Regions from separate parts of the Bacillus sp. T-10(2022) genome, predicted to be linked through region 1. Evidence: predicted binding sites of a transcription regulator. Region 1 holds the regulator's gene; the other holds the start of a gene.
The links. The regulator NrdR, encoded in region 1, represses ribonucleotide reductase genes. The targets are predictions, from matches to a motif close to AACACNATATATNGTGTT.
Positions count from the first base shown of each region.

Region 2: a site for NrdR is predicted at 3,718-3,735, ahead of OSJ91_RS18385 (vitamin B12-dependent ribonucleotide reductase). Genes of this name have one in related genera too.

Region 1 is NZ_CP113518.1:4,114,767-4,123,029, reverse strand. It holds gene OSJ91_RS20165 (glyceraldehyde-3-phosphate dehydrogenase) at 1-820, shown strand, start outside; gene speD (adenosylmethionine decarboxylase) at 1,168-1,548, shown strand; gene nrdR (transcriptional regulator NrdR) at 1,818-2,279, shown strand; gene OSJ91_RS20150 (replication initiation and membrane attachment family protein) at 2,338-3,756, shown strand; gene dnaI (primosomal protein DnaI) at 3,743-4,681, shown strand; gene ytxC (sporulation protein YtxC) at 4,803-5,663, shown strand; gene thrS (threonine--tRNA ligase) at 6,053-7,984, shown strand; gene OSJ91_RS20130 (hypothetical protein) at 8,091-8,261, shown strand.
Region 2 is NZ_CP113518.1:3,768,986-3,777,248, forward strand. It holds gene splB (spore photoproduct lyase) at 1-525, opposite strand, end outside; gene OSJ91_RS18380 (hypothetical protein) at 663-848, shown strand; gene OSJ91_RS18385 (vitamin B12-dependent ribonucleotide reductase) at 997-3,567, opposite strand; gene OSJ91_RS18390 (lipoate--protein ligase family protein) at 3,956-4,792, opposite strand; gene OSJ91_RS18395 (rhodanese-like domain-containing protein) at 4,994-5,377, shown strand; gene gcvPB (aminomethyl-transferring glycine dehydrogenase subunit GcvPB) at 5,517-6,974, opposite strand; gene gcvPA (aminomethyl-transferring glycine dehydrogenase subunit GcvPA) at 6,967-8,263, opposite strand, start outside.

The DNA of each region.
Region 1 (8,263 bases):
ACTAATAAATAACCGCGATCCAAAGCTATTGCCTTGGAAAGAGATGAACATAGATATTGTAATTGAAGCCACTGGTAAATTCAATGATCGTTCTAAAGCGGCTCTTCATTTAGACGCAGGAGCAAAAAGAGTTATTTTATCAGCCCCGGGTAAAAATGAAGACGTTACCATTGTAATGGGAGTAAATCAGGAAGTGCTGGAAATTGACAAGCATTTCGTCATATCCAATGCATCTTGTACAACGAACTGCCTTGGACCGGTTGCAAAAGTGCTTGATGAAAAATTTGGCATAAACAACGGTTTAATGACAACGATACATTCTTATACAAATGATCAAAATAATATCGATAACCCGCACAAAGACTTGAGACGTGCCCGTGCCGCTGCGGAAAGCATGATTCCTACGACTACAGGAGCTGCAAAAGCCATCTCACTAGTTTTGCCGCAATTAAAAGGCAAGCTTCATGGAATGGCGATACGCGTACCGACACCTAACGTATCTTTAGTCGATCTTGTTGTGGATTTAAACTGTGATGTCACGATTGATGAAGTGAACCAAGCCTTCATCGATGCTTCAGAAAATGAACTCAAAGGAATCATGGAATTCACGATGGAACCTTTAGTTTCCAGTGATTTCAAAACGAATCCACACTCTGCAATCATCGATGGGTTGACGACGATGATGATCGGGGACAGGAAAGTGAAAGTCCTTGCATGGTATGATAATGAGTGGGGTTACTCCAACCGGGTAGTGGACCTAGTGAAATTGGTTGGCTCAGAGTTGAAAAAAACTTCAGAAGTCGAATTATCAGTAAAATAAAAAGAAAAAGCCGAGCCTGCTAAAATTTTTTAGCGGGCTATTTTTAATACAGTGATCAATCAATTCCTTGCTGCTTTAAGGCGCTGAATAAACCAGAATACAGAATTTGCTCCAATCGCAATATCCCTATTACATATAAAGTTTATCTTTCCAAAAATTCAATTTGGAGTTGCAAAAAAAATTCAAACCATATATACTATGAATCGTGAACTTCTTCAATAGCGGTTTGCATGATGGCTACTTAAAGGGTTAGGACCTCTTTGGACTAACTTTCCCCCGTGGTAGTTATCAGAACTTATTTTTAAATCATGGTAAGGGGGAAGCTTAATATGGAAACAGCTTACACTATGGAAACTATGGGTAGACACGTCATTTCTGAACTTTGGGGTTGTGACTTTGAAAAACTGAACAATATCGATTTAATTGAAAAGATTTTTGTTGATGCTGCTTTGAAATCAGGTGCAGAGGTACGAGAAGTTGCCTTTCACAAATTTGCTCCACAAGGAGTCAGCGGGGTTGTCATCATTTCTGAATCACACTTAACGATTCACAGTTTTCCAGAACACGGCTATGCGAGCATTGATGTCTATACATGCGGTAACTTGGATCCGAATATTGCGGCAGATTATATTGCAGAAGCTTTGAATGCGCAAACACGTGAAAACATAGAATTACCACGTGGATTAGGTCCTGTACAAATGAAAAAAGCCAATATAAGTGCCCTATAAAAAACACGTATACACAGAGATGCCATGGGTGCATCTCTTTTTTAATGCAATCAATCGGCAGTCTGCTCCCCTTATAGGGGAGGCTGCCCTTGCAGCATAAAGACTTTGACAACGGTGCTTCAACGGCAGAACAAAAAGTGCCTGCTGCCGGAAGTTACACTTTTTACTTGTACTGGCCGTTCCATTTAATATAAGATTAAGATAGAGAAGTAATTCCTTGGGGAACATTTAGATAGGGGAGTCCTACATAAAATACGGAGCTGATAATGATGAAATGCCCATCATGTCAATATAACGGAACAAGAGTGCTCGATTCCAGGCCAGTCGATGAAAGTAAATCGATTCGACGACGCCGTGAATGTGAGGCATGTGGTTTTCGATTCACGACATTTGAAAAGGTGGAGGAAACACCGCTTATTGTAGTGAAAAAGGGCGGGACGCGGGAAGAGTTCAGTCGTGATAAAATCCTGCGTGGCTTAATCAGGGCTTGCGAAAAACGTCCGGTTCCCTTGAAAGAACTAGAGCAAATTACCAGTTATGTAGAAAAAGAACTACGCAACCAGGGCATATCGGAAGTGAAAAGCGACAGTGTCGGCGAGATGGTGATGGACAAGCTGGCAGAAGTCGATGAGGTTGCCTATGTAAGGTTCGCATCCGTCTATCGACAATTTAAAGACATCAATGTCTTTATCGATGAATTGAAAGATTTGATAAATAAAGAAAGAAAGTAGAGCTGAAGATTCACTTTGGCTCTTTTTTCACTACATCTTTTGAAAGGTTTGAATGGAGATGTCAAAGCATTGGCAAGAATTGCTCCCAGCTGATTCATATTTGGTCTCATCTGCGGGGCTGCTTCATGACTATGATCGGAAAATACTTACCCGACTATATCAACCTCTTATTGGACCTATATGCATTAGCCTATATATGACGTTATGGAGTGAGTTGGAGGAGAACAGGTTATGGTCGGAAACCTCCTCACATTATCAATTAATGAATACCATCGGCCTTAAGTTAGCTGATATTTACGAAGCCCGGCTTTTACTTGAGGGAATCGGTTTGTTGAATGTATATAAGAAATCGAAAAATGAAACGAAGGAATTCATCTATGAGTTAAACCCGCCGCTTTCCCCCCAGCAGTTTTTCACGGATGGAATGCTGAATATTTACTTATACAAAAAAATCGGTAAAGCGCAATTCAACCGGTTAAAGAGATTCTTTTGTGATGACCATATCTTAACCGATCAATATGAAGGTGTGACTAAATCTTTTGCGGAAGTGTTCTCATCAGATCATTTGGATTCTTTATATGTAACGGATGAAGCGAAAAATGAATGGCAACCGATGCCTGAACAGCAATACATCGATCGGACTGAAGGCGTCGAGCCATCGGGGTTTGATGACTTATTTGATTTTGACCTTTTATTTGCCGGGATGAAATCCTCGATCGTACCGAAAAAGGCCTTTACTCCGAAAATAAAAAATACGATTGCCAAACTTGCTTTTTTATATGGCATCGATCCGCTTGAAATGCAAAAACTAGTAATGGATGCCGTTTCATTGGATGATGAGATCGATGAGGAAGTGCTCAGAAAGGCGGCAAGGGACTGGTATCAGATTGAACGACAGGCCGATATGCCTTCCCTTGTCAATCGGGTGCAGCCGATTCGTGAACGGACACAAAAAGAGGAACCGAAAACACAGGAACAAGAGTTAATCCGTCATTTGGAGACGATTTCCCCAAGGGAGCGGCTGATGCAATTGTCTGGCGGTGCAGAGCCATCAAGCGGTGATTTGAAAGTCGTTGAGGGCGTGATGATCAATCAAAAGCTGAATCCGGGTGTCGTCAATGTCTTGATTGAATATGTCATGCTCAAAACGGATATGAAGTTCACGAAGGGCTATGTCGAAAAGCTGGCAGGCCATTGGGCACGACTGAAGGTCTCCACGGTGGTCGAGGCGATGGAGCTGGCTAAAAATGAACATAGGAAATATCAGGACTGGGCTCAAGGAAGCAGGAATGCTGCGAAGGGCAGCCGGAAAAAGGCGATACGGGAAGAAGTGGTTCCGGAGTGGCTTGAGAAAAAAGAAGAAGCACAGCAGGAGCAGAATGCAGATCAGCCTGAATTGGATGCCCAGAAACGCGAGCTTCTGGAGAAATGGAAGCAGTGGAAAGCAGGAGGTGAAATGAACGATGGAAAAGATTAATAGGTCCCTTAATAAATTGGCCAATACAAATCAATTTCAACAGCGTTATGAAAAGCTGAAACAGGAGATTTTTGAAAACGAACAAGTGCGGTTATTTTTGAATGCCAACAGCTCGACGGTCACGAAGGAAATGATTGATAAAAACTTGGGGAAGCTTTATGAGTTCACTTCACAAAGCAATAAGTGTGATAAATGTCCAAGCTTGGATGGCTGCATCAATATGATGCAAGGGTATTATCCCAAATTGGTGGTTCAAGGGAAAGCCCTGAACCTGCATTATGAAGTCTGCCCGCGGAAATTGGCAGAGGATGAAAAGCGGAAACGGGAAAAGTTGATCCGCAGCCTGTATGTACCGAAGGATATTTTAAAGGCGAGCATTGAAGACTTTACCCAAACGGATAATGAAAACAAACGCTTGTCTGTCTTAAGTAAAGCGATGTCGTTCATTATGGAATATGAGCCAGGTAAAAGGCAAAAAGGCTTATATATATATGGGAAATTCGGTGTTGGGAAAACGTACTTATTAGGTGCGATCGCCAATGAACTTGCAAAAAGGCAAATTTCCTCCCTTATTGTCTATGTACCTGATTACTTGAGGGAACTTAAGGGATCGATAGGTGATAATACGGTCAATGAAAAAATTGAAATGGTGAAAACGGCACCTGTCCTCATGCTTGATGATATTGGAGCGGAGTCCATGACGAGCTGGGGACGCGATGAGGTTTTTGGTCCGATTTTGCAATTTAGGATGCTGGAAAACCTGCCGACGTTTTTCACTTCGAATTTTGACTTGAATGGCCTGGAGAACCACCTGACCTTTTCACAGCGTGGTGAGAAGGAAGAAGTGAAGGCGGCCAGGGTACTGGAAAGAATTCAATATTTAGCTGAGCCGGTCAAGCTTGATGGCGTGAATCGGAGAAGATGAAGAAAAGTGGTCTCTTAATGGAGGTCACTTTTTTCTTCTTACAAGGCCCATCCTACTTCTAAACACGTCCCCATCCCCATATACATGAAAAAAGAAGCAAGGGGGAAGGGGGGATGTCGTAGTGCAAATTTCTTTTCAAAACGATTCAGAGGCATTGAAATTACTGAATTTCGTTTCTGCCCATCCACTGGGGGCAGAATTTCAAGCATATATTCGATTTCTTCCGCAACAAGGCATGTATGTGGATATGACGGAGTCTTCAGGTGATGAATGGCTAATTCTGCTTCGTGATGCATTTCATTCTTTTTTATTGGAAGAAAAGACGCTTCCTGTTCTGGAGCAAATAATAGTCGGTAAATTTTTTTATAGGGAACGGGAAGAAATTGAAGCCATCATTGAAATTGCATCATCAATCATCGAGGTGGAAAGAGCCAGGAGTCAAGATGAAGCATTCAGTACGGAGAAACGATTGATTGAGGAAGGACTTCAAAGCATCTTGGCTGGAAAGGTATCTTTTTCATTCGATTCTTTTACGACCTTCCGTTTGAAATCATTTCAGCACACGTTGGAAAAGTATGTCGTCAAAGCGATTGATGAATACAAGCTGGAACAGGACTATCAAAATTTCATTGCTACGCTCCGTGATTGCCTTCATGGGCAGGAGTCGAAATTAAGAAAACTTCACCTGGTGAACCGGGATGGTTTTCATTTCTATGATCAGAAGTTCAGCAAGCTCGACCGTCCAAAAATCAATAGTATGATCGACAGGAGGCTTCTTGCCAAAAGTTCACTATTTCTCGATACGGTGATACTTGCCCCGCTTTTATCGATTGCTCCTGAAAACTTGTGTATCTATACCGATGACAAGGAAGAGGGGCTGATCCAGACCATTTCAAGGATTTTCGAAGAACGGGCCACTATCCTGCCACTTTCGTCATTTGCTATGCATTTGAATGATCTTTCGTGGAAAAAAGAAAATTAACCTTGATTTTCACCGTATAACAAATTATAATTTCCTACATACTATTAAAAAACTAAAAGTTATGATGAGGACAAGGGTATTCTAGTCGCCGATTATCAGAGAGGGGAGCCAACAGGCTGTAAGCTTCCTATTCGCATGGAACACTTACCACCTTTAAACTTCGGCTCGGAAAGCAGGCATTCTGCGAATATGAGCTGACGGGAAGCTGCCGTTACCAAGTTACAAGTGCCATTTTGCCGTGAAAAGCAAGCTGGAACGAGGGTGGAACCGCGGGTTAATGATATTTATTACTAAGCTCGTCCCTGTTTTATACAGGGACGGGCTTTTTTGTGTTGTAATGGAATCAAATACCTGTAATTTGTTCGAACAATAAGAAGGAGTGAAACTCAATGTCAGAATTACTGAAAATATCTTTTCCTGACGGAGCGGTTAAGGAGTTTGCTAAAGGCACAACAACTGAAGACATCGCTGCATCCATCAGCCCTGGTTTAAGGAAAAAATCCATTGCCGGAAAATTCAATGGTGAATTATATGATTTGAAACGCCCGATTGAACAAGATGGTTCAATCGAAATCGTCACACAGGACACAGCGGATGCTCTTGAAGTATTGCGTCACAGTACAGCGCACTTGATGGCACAAGCGATCAAACGTTTGTACAAAAACGCTAAATTCGGCGTAGGGCCAGTCATCGAGGGCGGCTTTTACTATGATATGGATATGGAGGAATCTTTGACTCCCGAAGACCTTCCATTGATTGAAAAAGAAATGAAGAAAATCGTCAACGAGAACTTGGAAATTTCCCGCATCGAAGTAAGTCGTGATGAAGCGATTTCCCGTTTTAAAGAAATCGGCGACGAGTATAAATTGGAGTTAATCGATGCAATTCCTGCCGATCAGCAGGTAACACTTTATGAGCAAGGGGAATTCTTTGACCTTTGCCGTGGAATTCATGTTCCATCAACTGGGAAAATCAAAGAATTCAAGCTATTGAGCATCGCTGGAGCATACTGGAGAGGCGATAGCAAAAACAAAATGCTGCAACGCATTTACGGTACGGCTTTCTATAAAAAAGAAGATTTGGCCGAACACCTGCGTTTCCTTGAAGAAGCCAAGGAACGTGACCATCGTAAAATCGGTAAAGAATTGAACTTGTTCATGAGCTCACAGAAAGTGGGACAAGGGCTGCCGATGTGGTTGCCAAAAGGAGCGACCATCCGACGGACAATCGAAAGGTATATCGTGGACAAGGAAGAACGTTTGGGTTATGACCATGTCTACACACCTGTGATGGGTAGCGTGGACCTTTATAAAACTTCTGGACACTGGGATCATTACCAGGATGGCATGTTCCCAGTCATGGAGATGGAAAACGAACAGCTTGTCCTGCGTCCGATGAACTGCCCGCATCACATGATGGTCTATAAAAACAGCATCCACAGCTACCGGGAACTGCCAATCCGGATTGCCGAGCTAGGATTGATGCACCGCTATGAAATGTCAGGTGCCCTTTCCGGCCTTCAGCGTGTACGTGGGATGACATTGAATGATGCGCACATTTTCGTCCGCCCCGACCAAATCAAAGAAGAGTTCAAGCGCGTTGTGAACCTGGTTCTGGAAGTATATAAAGATTTCGATATCAAGGATTATTCATTCCGCCTGTCTTATCGCGATCCGCAGGATACAGAAAAATACTTCGATGATGATGACATGTGGGAAAAAGCGCAAAGCATGTTAAAAGGCGCAATGGATGAACTTGGTCTGGATTACTTTGAAGCGGAAGGTGAAGCGGCATTCTACGGTCCTAAGCTCGATGTTCAGGTACGTACTGCTTTAGGAAAAGATGAAACGCTTTCCACTGTTCAGCTTGATTTCTTGCTTCCTGAACGTTTTGATCTTAATTACGTCGGTGAGGACGGCAAGCAGCACCGTCCGGTTGTTATCCACCGCGGCGTCGTTTCCACAATGGAACGTTTTGTCGCTTACTTGATCGAAGAATACAAGGGGGCATTCCCGACTTGGCTTGCACCTATCCAAGCACAAGTGATTCCGGTCTCACCTGAAGTGCACTTGGATTATGCGAAAGAAGTACAGGAAAAACTTAAAGCGCAAGGCATTCGTGTCGACCTGGATACACGTGACGAGAAAATCGGTTACAAAATCCGTGAAGCGCAAATGCAAAAAATCCCGTACATGCTGGTCGTTGGAGACAATGAAGCCAAAGAAGGCAGCGTGAATGTACGTAAGTACGGTGAACAAAAATCCGAAACGATCGCTTTTGAAGATTTCGTTTCAGCGATTAAGGCGGAAGTGAGCCGTTAACAGCAAAAAGAGGGGCACATATAGTTGTGTCCCTCTTTTTAATTATGGCATGATAAAATGAAACCATCATGTGAAAATATGTACAGCAATGAAAAGGAGGGGCAGCATGAAAAAGAAATTTACTTATCTATTCGGACCGACATTCCTTGTCATCATCATCTTATTGTTATTGGATGGTTATCGACAATACGCCATCGTCCCGGTCCTGTTTTTTTGGATAGCCCTATTTTCTTGGGACGCCATTGAGAAAAAGAAAAAGGCGAAAGAAGACTCTTAACA
Region 2 (8,263 bases), 350 kb from region 1:
AAATTTAGTTACGAACCTTAAAACCCCATATTCACTTTTTCCAAAATATTCTATGGCCCTTTTTAAAGAATGTGTCAAATGGTCAATTCCGACGATATCCGATGTACAGGCTGCCTCAAAACGGGTAATTTCAGGCTTTCTCTCATTTATATATTTTTCGGCTGCCTCGAAAATTTCGTCAAGATTCACATATGTCCGAATATATGGTTTCGATCCGAGAGTCGTCTGTAAATAGCAATAGTGACAATGCCCCATACACCCTGTAGCAAGAGGGATGGCATATTCAGCAGATGGCTTTGAAGAATCGAATTTCAATGTTTTTCTTATTCCTACCACAAGCGTCGATTTGGCGACACGATATTTTTGCAAATCATTTTCCCCAGGAAGATCCCTAATTTGGTTATGCGATGTGGTCTCACGGATTTCAATGTTCAAATCTTCGAATTTCTTTTTCAATTCCCGGCCAAGCGGGTATTCCAGTGCCCTGGGCTCGATATATACTAACTGTGGCATAAATGGTTTCATTTCGATCTCCATTCTTTTTTCGATTTGTTCATACTTTCAATCGAACTACACAATCTAATTCATAAGGATAGTTTTTCTTTATTCTTTTATCCTCATGATTGTTTTTACTTGGAAATTCAAAATGAAGGAGATGCGATATGGCTAATAAACGAGACTTCTTGACAAATGGAATGGGAAAACAAACGATCACCGTCCAAACAGATAATAAATTTCCAAATCCAAGGAATATACCTGGAGACTCGGTCGATGAATTTTCGGTATTGAAAGATGGCAACCAATATCTAGCCGAAAAGGAAATAGGGCAGCAAAATGAAAATGGTTGATTGAACGCAAAAAGAAGACCGAATTTACGATGATTCGGTCTTCTCTATTGGCATGTAATTGAACAGACTGTCAATAACAACTTTTAAGACACTAAAAAAGCCGTTAAGATAGCTTTGCAGCATACTTAACGACTTCCCTTACATCAGCTTATAGCCCGCATTTTAATTGTGCTCCGCAATTCGTGCAAGTATTGCATCCGCCCATTTCCTGGACTTCGCCTTTACGGCACACCGGGCAAGTGTTGCCCACTTCCGACCCAATCGTAACGTTAGTCGAACGCAGTTCATTTATCGTATCGACCAATACGACTTTTTTCTTTACTTCCACATCTGTCAATTCATCCATTTCAAGCTGCTCGTCCATTTGGTTTTCTTCCGCTTTGAGCGTAAGAACCTGACTGTCACGGCTGCCATCCACATATACAGTACCGCCTTTTGCTCCGCCTTTGTATAGACGTTCATATACTTTTTCAACTTGTTCGACAGTATATCCTTTTGGAGCATTTACCGTTTTACTGATTGAGCTGTCAATCCAGCGTTGAATGATGCATTGAACATCAGCATGTGCTTCTGGAGCTAATTCCATAGCGGAAATGAACCATTTTGGAAGCTCTTCTGTATCGGCTTCTGGATGACGGTCCAAGTATTCCTGTACAATGTCAGCCTTCACTTCAATGAATTTACCAAGACGGCCGCTGCGGAAATACGTGAAGGAGAAATATGGTTCAAGACCTGTTGATACCCCAACCATCGTTCCTGTGCTTCCTGTAGGAGCCACTGTCAATAAATGAGAGTTACGGATGCCATGTGCAGCAATACTTTCCCTGATATCTACAGGCATTTTTTCCATAAATCCGGTTTGTGTGAAACGTGTTCTTAGCTCATCGGTTTCTTTGTCCGTTGACCCGATCAGGAACGGGAAACTGCCTTTTTCTTTAGCAAGTTCCACGGAAGCCCTGTAAGCTGTCGTCGCAATCGTTTCAAACACCTTGTCAACCAGGATATTTCCTTCCTCAGAGCCATATTCCGTCTCACAGTAGATCAAAAGGTCATGCAGACCCATTACACCAAGTCCAACCCGTCGCTCGCCCAGTGCCTGTTTTTTGTTTTCATTCAAGAAATAAGGAGTTGCGTCAATGACATTGTCCTGCATACGTACACCGACTTCGACAGTCTGCTTAAGTTTCTCGAAATTAACCGTTTTGCTTTCTTTATCAGCCATTTCAGCCAGATTGACGGCCGCAAGGTTACATACTGAATATGGGGCCAATGGCTGTTCTCCACAAGGGTTCGTGGCTACGACCTGTTGACCGTATGCTTTGGCATTCGTCATTTCATTAGCATTATCGATAAAGAAAATACCTGGTTCAGCAGAATATGTTGCACAAATGTTTATTAAATTCCAAAGCTCTTTAGCTCGGATTTTACGGTAAACACGGACTTTGTGACCCATTTTCTCCCATTCGCGAACATCACCGACATTATGCCATTCTTCATTGTAAATGGCCATTTCTTCGGCATTATAGCTTTCAACATCAGGAAAACGCAATTCGTATTCCGCATCTTGTTCAGCCGCTTCCATGAATTCCTTAGTCAGGCAAATCGAGATATTGGCTCCAGTCAGAAAATCAGAATTATGGACACTGTACGTTCCCCCTGTACGGAGCTTTTCCTCTGCATCCCTAATGATTTTCTCGCTAAATCCGCCTTGGCCAGGAATCTCCTTATAATTGATGATCCCTTGATACATAGCCGTTTCCTGTTCCGTGTGCGGCGTGAATTTCAATTTATCCGTCGCATATTTCTTGATGGCTTCATCTTTAGTATTTTCCACTAGGTAACGCAAAATCCTCGGATTTTGCATTTTAGAAATGATGAACTCTGCAATATCAGGATGCCAATCAGCAAGCATGATCATTTGCGCGCCCCGTCTGCTACCGCCCTGTTCAACTAGATGCGTCAGTTTTGCAATATCGTCAAGCCATGAGACTGAACCGGAGGATTTTCCATTTACCCCTTTTGCCAGAGTGTTTCTAGGACGCAGTGTCGACCCGTTCGTTCCCACTCCGCCGCCGCGGCTCATGATTTCCATCACTTGTTTCCTATGTTCTGAAATCCCTTCACGTGAATCCGGTACGAATGGCATTACATAGCAGTTGAAATAAGTAACATCCGTATTGGAACCCGCACCGTATAATACTCGGCCTGCCGGGACGAAATTAAGGTTCTTTAATTCTTCATAGAATTTATTGAACCATTCCGTTCTCTTTTCTTCCGTGGTTTCCACTGATGCCAATCCCGTTGCATTACGTTTCGCAATTTGTTCATAGTATATTTCAAGCGGCTTTTCGATTATATCCAACGGACGGTTTACAATTCCCGTCTCCACTTCTTCCGGATTATCCAATACGCCACGGAATTCTTCATCCACCAATACCTTGGCTTTTTTGGTTTCCCAATCAATTTCAACGATGTAGCCGAGACCCCTTGCCGGGAATTTCGGATCTTCCTTAATCGTCAACACGACGAAATCGCCTGCCGAGAGTGTGATTTTTTCAGTATCCTTAAAAGAATAGCGGTCAAGCATGACTAGACGGGACACTCCCTTATGCGCCATTTTCATATCAGCCGTTACAGGGTGAACCTGGGGAAATAAAGAAATATCCTTATTCAACCTTTCTAGATCAACCTTTAAAGCTTCTTTTATTACAACCGACATAATTCCCTCTCCTTTATATGTTTCAAGATCCGTTCTTGCTGCCGCAAAAATCTTTATGTAGCCTTACATGTCCGTTTCGCTTAACAAGTACCCTAAATTTATCATAGCGAAACTCAAAAATCAACATATAGTGTTGCATTAAATATTTCAACTACTATATATTGTGTTTGTTTTGAATGACTTTTAATTTTGTCAAACGGTAAATCAATTAATATAGTTAGCAAAAGGGAGGAAAATGTCGATTTACAATAATTTTTCATCAGATTTCAATTAATTTGGACCTTGCTTTTTCCCCATCCCTTTTAGGGCTTATCCCTGCAAGGGATGTGTTATTTGGTCAAACAAATCTGAAAAAACTTTTTTATTATCCACTCTAATTATGCTTCCTCTATCTCATGAAATTCCATTCATCGCTTTCATATTTGCTTTCTGCAATGGCCTTCACTTCCAGCAATTGCTTTTCGGTGAGGACGTATGGCTTTAAATCGACCGAAAGTCCTTCGGCAAACCCTTTTTCAAAAGCTTCTTTCGCTTCAGGGATGGTAATCTTTCTCCCGGCAATGTCATTTATGGCCACAGCTTTGTTTTTTAGGTTTTTTTGCATTCTTTCTTTTACCCTGTCATTTGAGAATTTAAATACGCTAAAGAGCTTATCATCATCAAGTTCAAGCAAAATGGACCCGTGCTGAAGGATGACGCCTTTTTGCCTGGTTTGAGCGCTGCCAGCGACCTTCCTGCCCTCAACGACCAGTTCATACCAGCTTGGAGCATCAAAGCAGACGGAAGACCTGGGCGATTTTAAAGCCGCTTTTTCCTGATCGCTTCGAGGCACTGCAAAATAAGCATCCAATCCCAGGTTCCTGAACCCCATTAATATTCCTTCAGAAATGACACGATAAGCTTCTGTAACGGTAGTCGGCATTCCCGGATAGGATTCTGGAACGATTACGCTATAAGTCAATTCATGCTCGTGCAGTACCGCTCGTCCTCCTGTTGGCCTGCGAACAAACCCAAGGCCCTGCCTTTTTACCTCTCCCATATCAATTTCCGCTTCTGCCTTTTGAAAATAACCGATCGACAATGTCGCTGGATCCCAGCCGTAAAAGCGTATGATCGGCGGAATTTCCCCTTTGCTTTGCCAGTTTAACAGGGCTTCGTCCAGCGCCATATTAAAAGCCGGTGAACAATACCCCGAATCTATAAAACCCCATTTTTCTTTAGTCATCCTTACCCCTCGTTTCGATAGACGTTTTTCAATCCCCCACAAAAAACTCACATGTAGTAGTTTAACAGACTTTAACACTCTAAAAAAGAAAGTGCTATCAAGTCATGAAGAATTTGATGAAAATTCTTTTTGATTATTGGGTAAAGCAATTATATAATAAAGATTGTCTGTATTCGTTAAGGTAGAAGGGAGTTTTTATGTTTGGAAATATTATATACACTGCTCATCATCTTAGGAGTGGTTATTGCGTATTCACTTTTTAATTGGTACCGCCAGCGTAAAATCGTTAAAACACTAACACAGGACGAATTTATCGCTAACTACAGAAAAGTGCAGCTAATCGATGTGCGGGAACCGAATGATTTCGATAATGGTCATATCTTAGGCGCAAGAAACATCCCTATGACTCAAATGAAAACACGCTTGGTCGAAATTAGGCCGGACAAGCCTGTATATTTGTACGCTCAAAGCGAAATCATCAGCGGCAGAGCTGCAGCCATGCTATACAAAAAGGGCTACAGGGAACTTTTTCACCTAAAGGGCGGTTTCAAAATGTGGACCGGGAAAATCAAAGCAAAGAAATAAGACCCCATCTCCGCATGGGCTCTTTTTAATTCAATAGCTCAAGGAAAAGAAAGTTAACTGTTGGACTTTAATGAAATCTTACATAAACATGAAAAATCCCCGCCGGCAGGCAGGGATTTTTTTCGTATAAGCTATCAATCTAGGCTTGATAACGCAGAACAGGTTTTCTTGCAGCAAGAGTTTCATCAAGCCGCTTTATAACGGTTGTATGCGGAGCTTCCTGGACGATTTCAGGAGTTTCTTCCGCTTCCTTGGCAATCTGGATCATCGCATCGATGAACGCATCCAGCGTTTCTTTTGACTCGGTTTCAGTCGGTTCTATCATCATTCCTTCTTCCACGTTCAACGGGAAGTAAATGGTTGGAGGATGATACCCGAAATCCAGCAATCTTTTGGCTATATCGAGAGTCCTTACCCCCAATTTCTTTTGCCGGCGTCCGCTTAATACGAATTCGTGCTTGCAATGACGATTATATGGAAGGTCAAAATAAGGTTCCAACCTGCGCATCATATAATTGGCATTGATGACCGCATTCTCGGTGACGGCTTTAAGGCCATCCGGACCCATTGAACGAATGTACGTATACGCCCTCACATTTATCCCAAAATTACCATAATAAGGTTTTACCCTGCCAATCGATTGCGGACGATCATAATCAAGAACGAATTGCTCGCCTTGTTTGACCACAAGCGGTTTAGGCAAGTAAGGAATCAAGTCCGCCTTCACCCCTACTGGACCGGAACCCGGACCGCCGCCGCCATGCGGACCTGTGAATGTTTTATGGAGATTTAAGTGAACCACATCAAAGCCCATGTCACCCGGGCGTGCTTTTGATAGGACTGCATTCAAATTGGCTCCGTCATAATAAAGCTTCCCACCTGCATCATGGACAAGTTGTGCCATTTCCAAAATGTTCTCTTCAAACAATCCCAATGTATTGGGGTTCGTCAGCATCAAGGCCGCCGTATCAGGTCCGACAACACGCTTTAAATCTTCAAGGTCGACTAATCCATTTTCATCGGATTTCACTGTAATCGTTTCAAGTCCGGCAACAGTGGCAGAGGCAGGATTCGTACCGTGTGCAGAATCAGGTACAATCACTTTCGTCCGTTCTGTATCGCCATTCGCTTCGTGAAAAGCGCGAATCATCATTAACCCTGTCCACTCACCATGAGCACCTGCTGCAGGCTGTAATGTCACTTGGTCCATCCCGGTGATTTCCGTTAAGTGTTCCTGCAAATCAAATAATAGGCCCAATGCTCCCTGTACGGTAGCCGGATCTTGATATGGATGGATATGGGCAAAGCCGTTGAAGCGTGCCACGTTTTCATTTATTTTCGGGTTATATTTCATCGTGCATGAACCCAGCGGATAAAAACCCGAATCCACCCCATGATTCCGTTTGGAGAGTGCTGTATAGTGACGCATGATATCCAGTTCGGACACCTCAGGCAGCTCTGCCTCTTCTTCACGGATGTAGTCGGCAGGAAGAATTTCTTCGAGCGGAATAGTTGCAACATCCATTTCTGGCAGACTGTACCCGATTCGACCGGAAGTACTGATTTCAAAAATGAGTGATTGATCTTTATTATTCATGTTGATCCCCCAATTCCTGCGCAAGTGCATCAATTTCTTCTTTTGTTCTAAGTTCAGTTACCGCAACCAGCATATGGTCTTTCAGCTCAGGATAAACCGTCCCTAAATCAAAGCCGCCGATCATCCCTTTTTCAAAAAGGTTTTTATTGATTTCTGAAAACGAAGCAGGCAGTTTAATGACAAATTCATTGAACGAAGGACCGTCGAATATCACTTCCACCCCTTTTGCCATAATTGCTTTTTTCGCATAATGCGCCTTTTGAATATTTTGCACGGCCATTTCTTTGACACCCTTTTTACCAAGCGCGGTCATTGCAACAGAAGCTGCCAAGGCATTCAAAGCTTGATTGGAACAAATGTTGGATGTGGCTTTGTCACGGCGAATGTGCTGTTCACGAGCTTGAAGCGTCAGTACAAATCCCCTTTTTCCATTTTCATCCACCGTTTGACCGACGAGTCGGCCCGGAACTTTCCGAACAAGTTTATTAGTAACGGCAAAATATCCACAATGAGGTCCACCGAATGCCGCTGGAATGCCGAATGGCTGAGCATCCCCCGTTACGATATCTGCACCAAGTGCACCAGGAGATGTCAAAGCTCCCAATGCAAGCGGATTACTTGAAACGATAAACATCGACTTGACTCCATGAATGATTTCTTCCATTTCTTTCAATGGCTCGATGCGGCCAAAAAAGTTTGGATATTGCACGATCACTCCTGCAATGTCCTCATTCGCCAATTCCCTTAAAGCAGCTAAGTCCGTCACACCGTCTTTATAAGGAATTTCGATCACTTCCACGCGTTGCCCTTTCGCATAGGTCTTCACGACTTCTTTTGATTCAGGATGAACGGCTCCTGAAATGAGAATCTTCTTGCGTCGTGTCTGTCCTGAAGCAAGCATGGCTGCTTCAGCCAGCGCTGTTCCGCCGTCATACATGGAGGAGTTAGCCACATCCATGCCCGTCAATTCACATATCATCGTTTGATATTCAAAGATGGCCTGAAGCTCGCCCTGTGAAATTTCAGGCTGATAAGGTGTATACGCCGTATAAAATTCAGAACGGGATAGAACATGATCGACGATGATCGGTGCATAATGGTCATAGACACCCGCACCAAGGAAGGAAGCATAGTTTTTAAGATCCGCATTCTTGGCAGCAAGCCTTGATAATTCTTTCATTAATGCAGGTTCCGATTTAGCAGGCTTGATATCGTATTCTCCTTGAAAACGAACGCTTTCAGGGATATCATTGAAAAGTTCTTCAGCAGTGGATACACCTATCACTTTC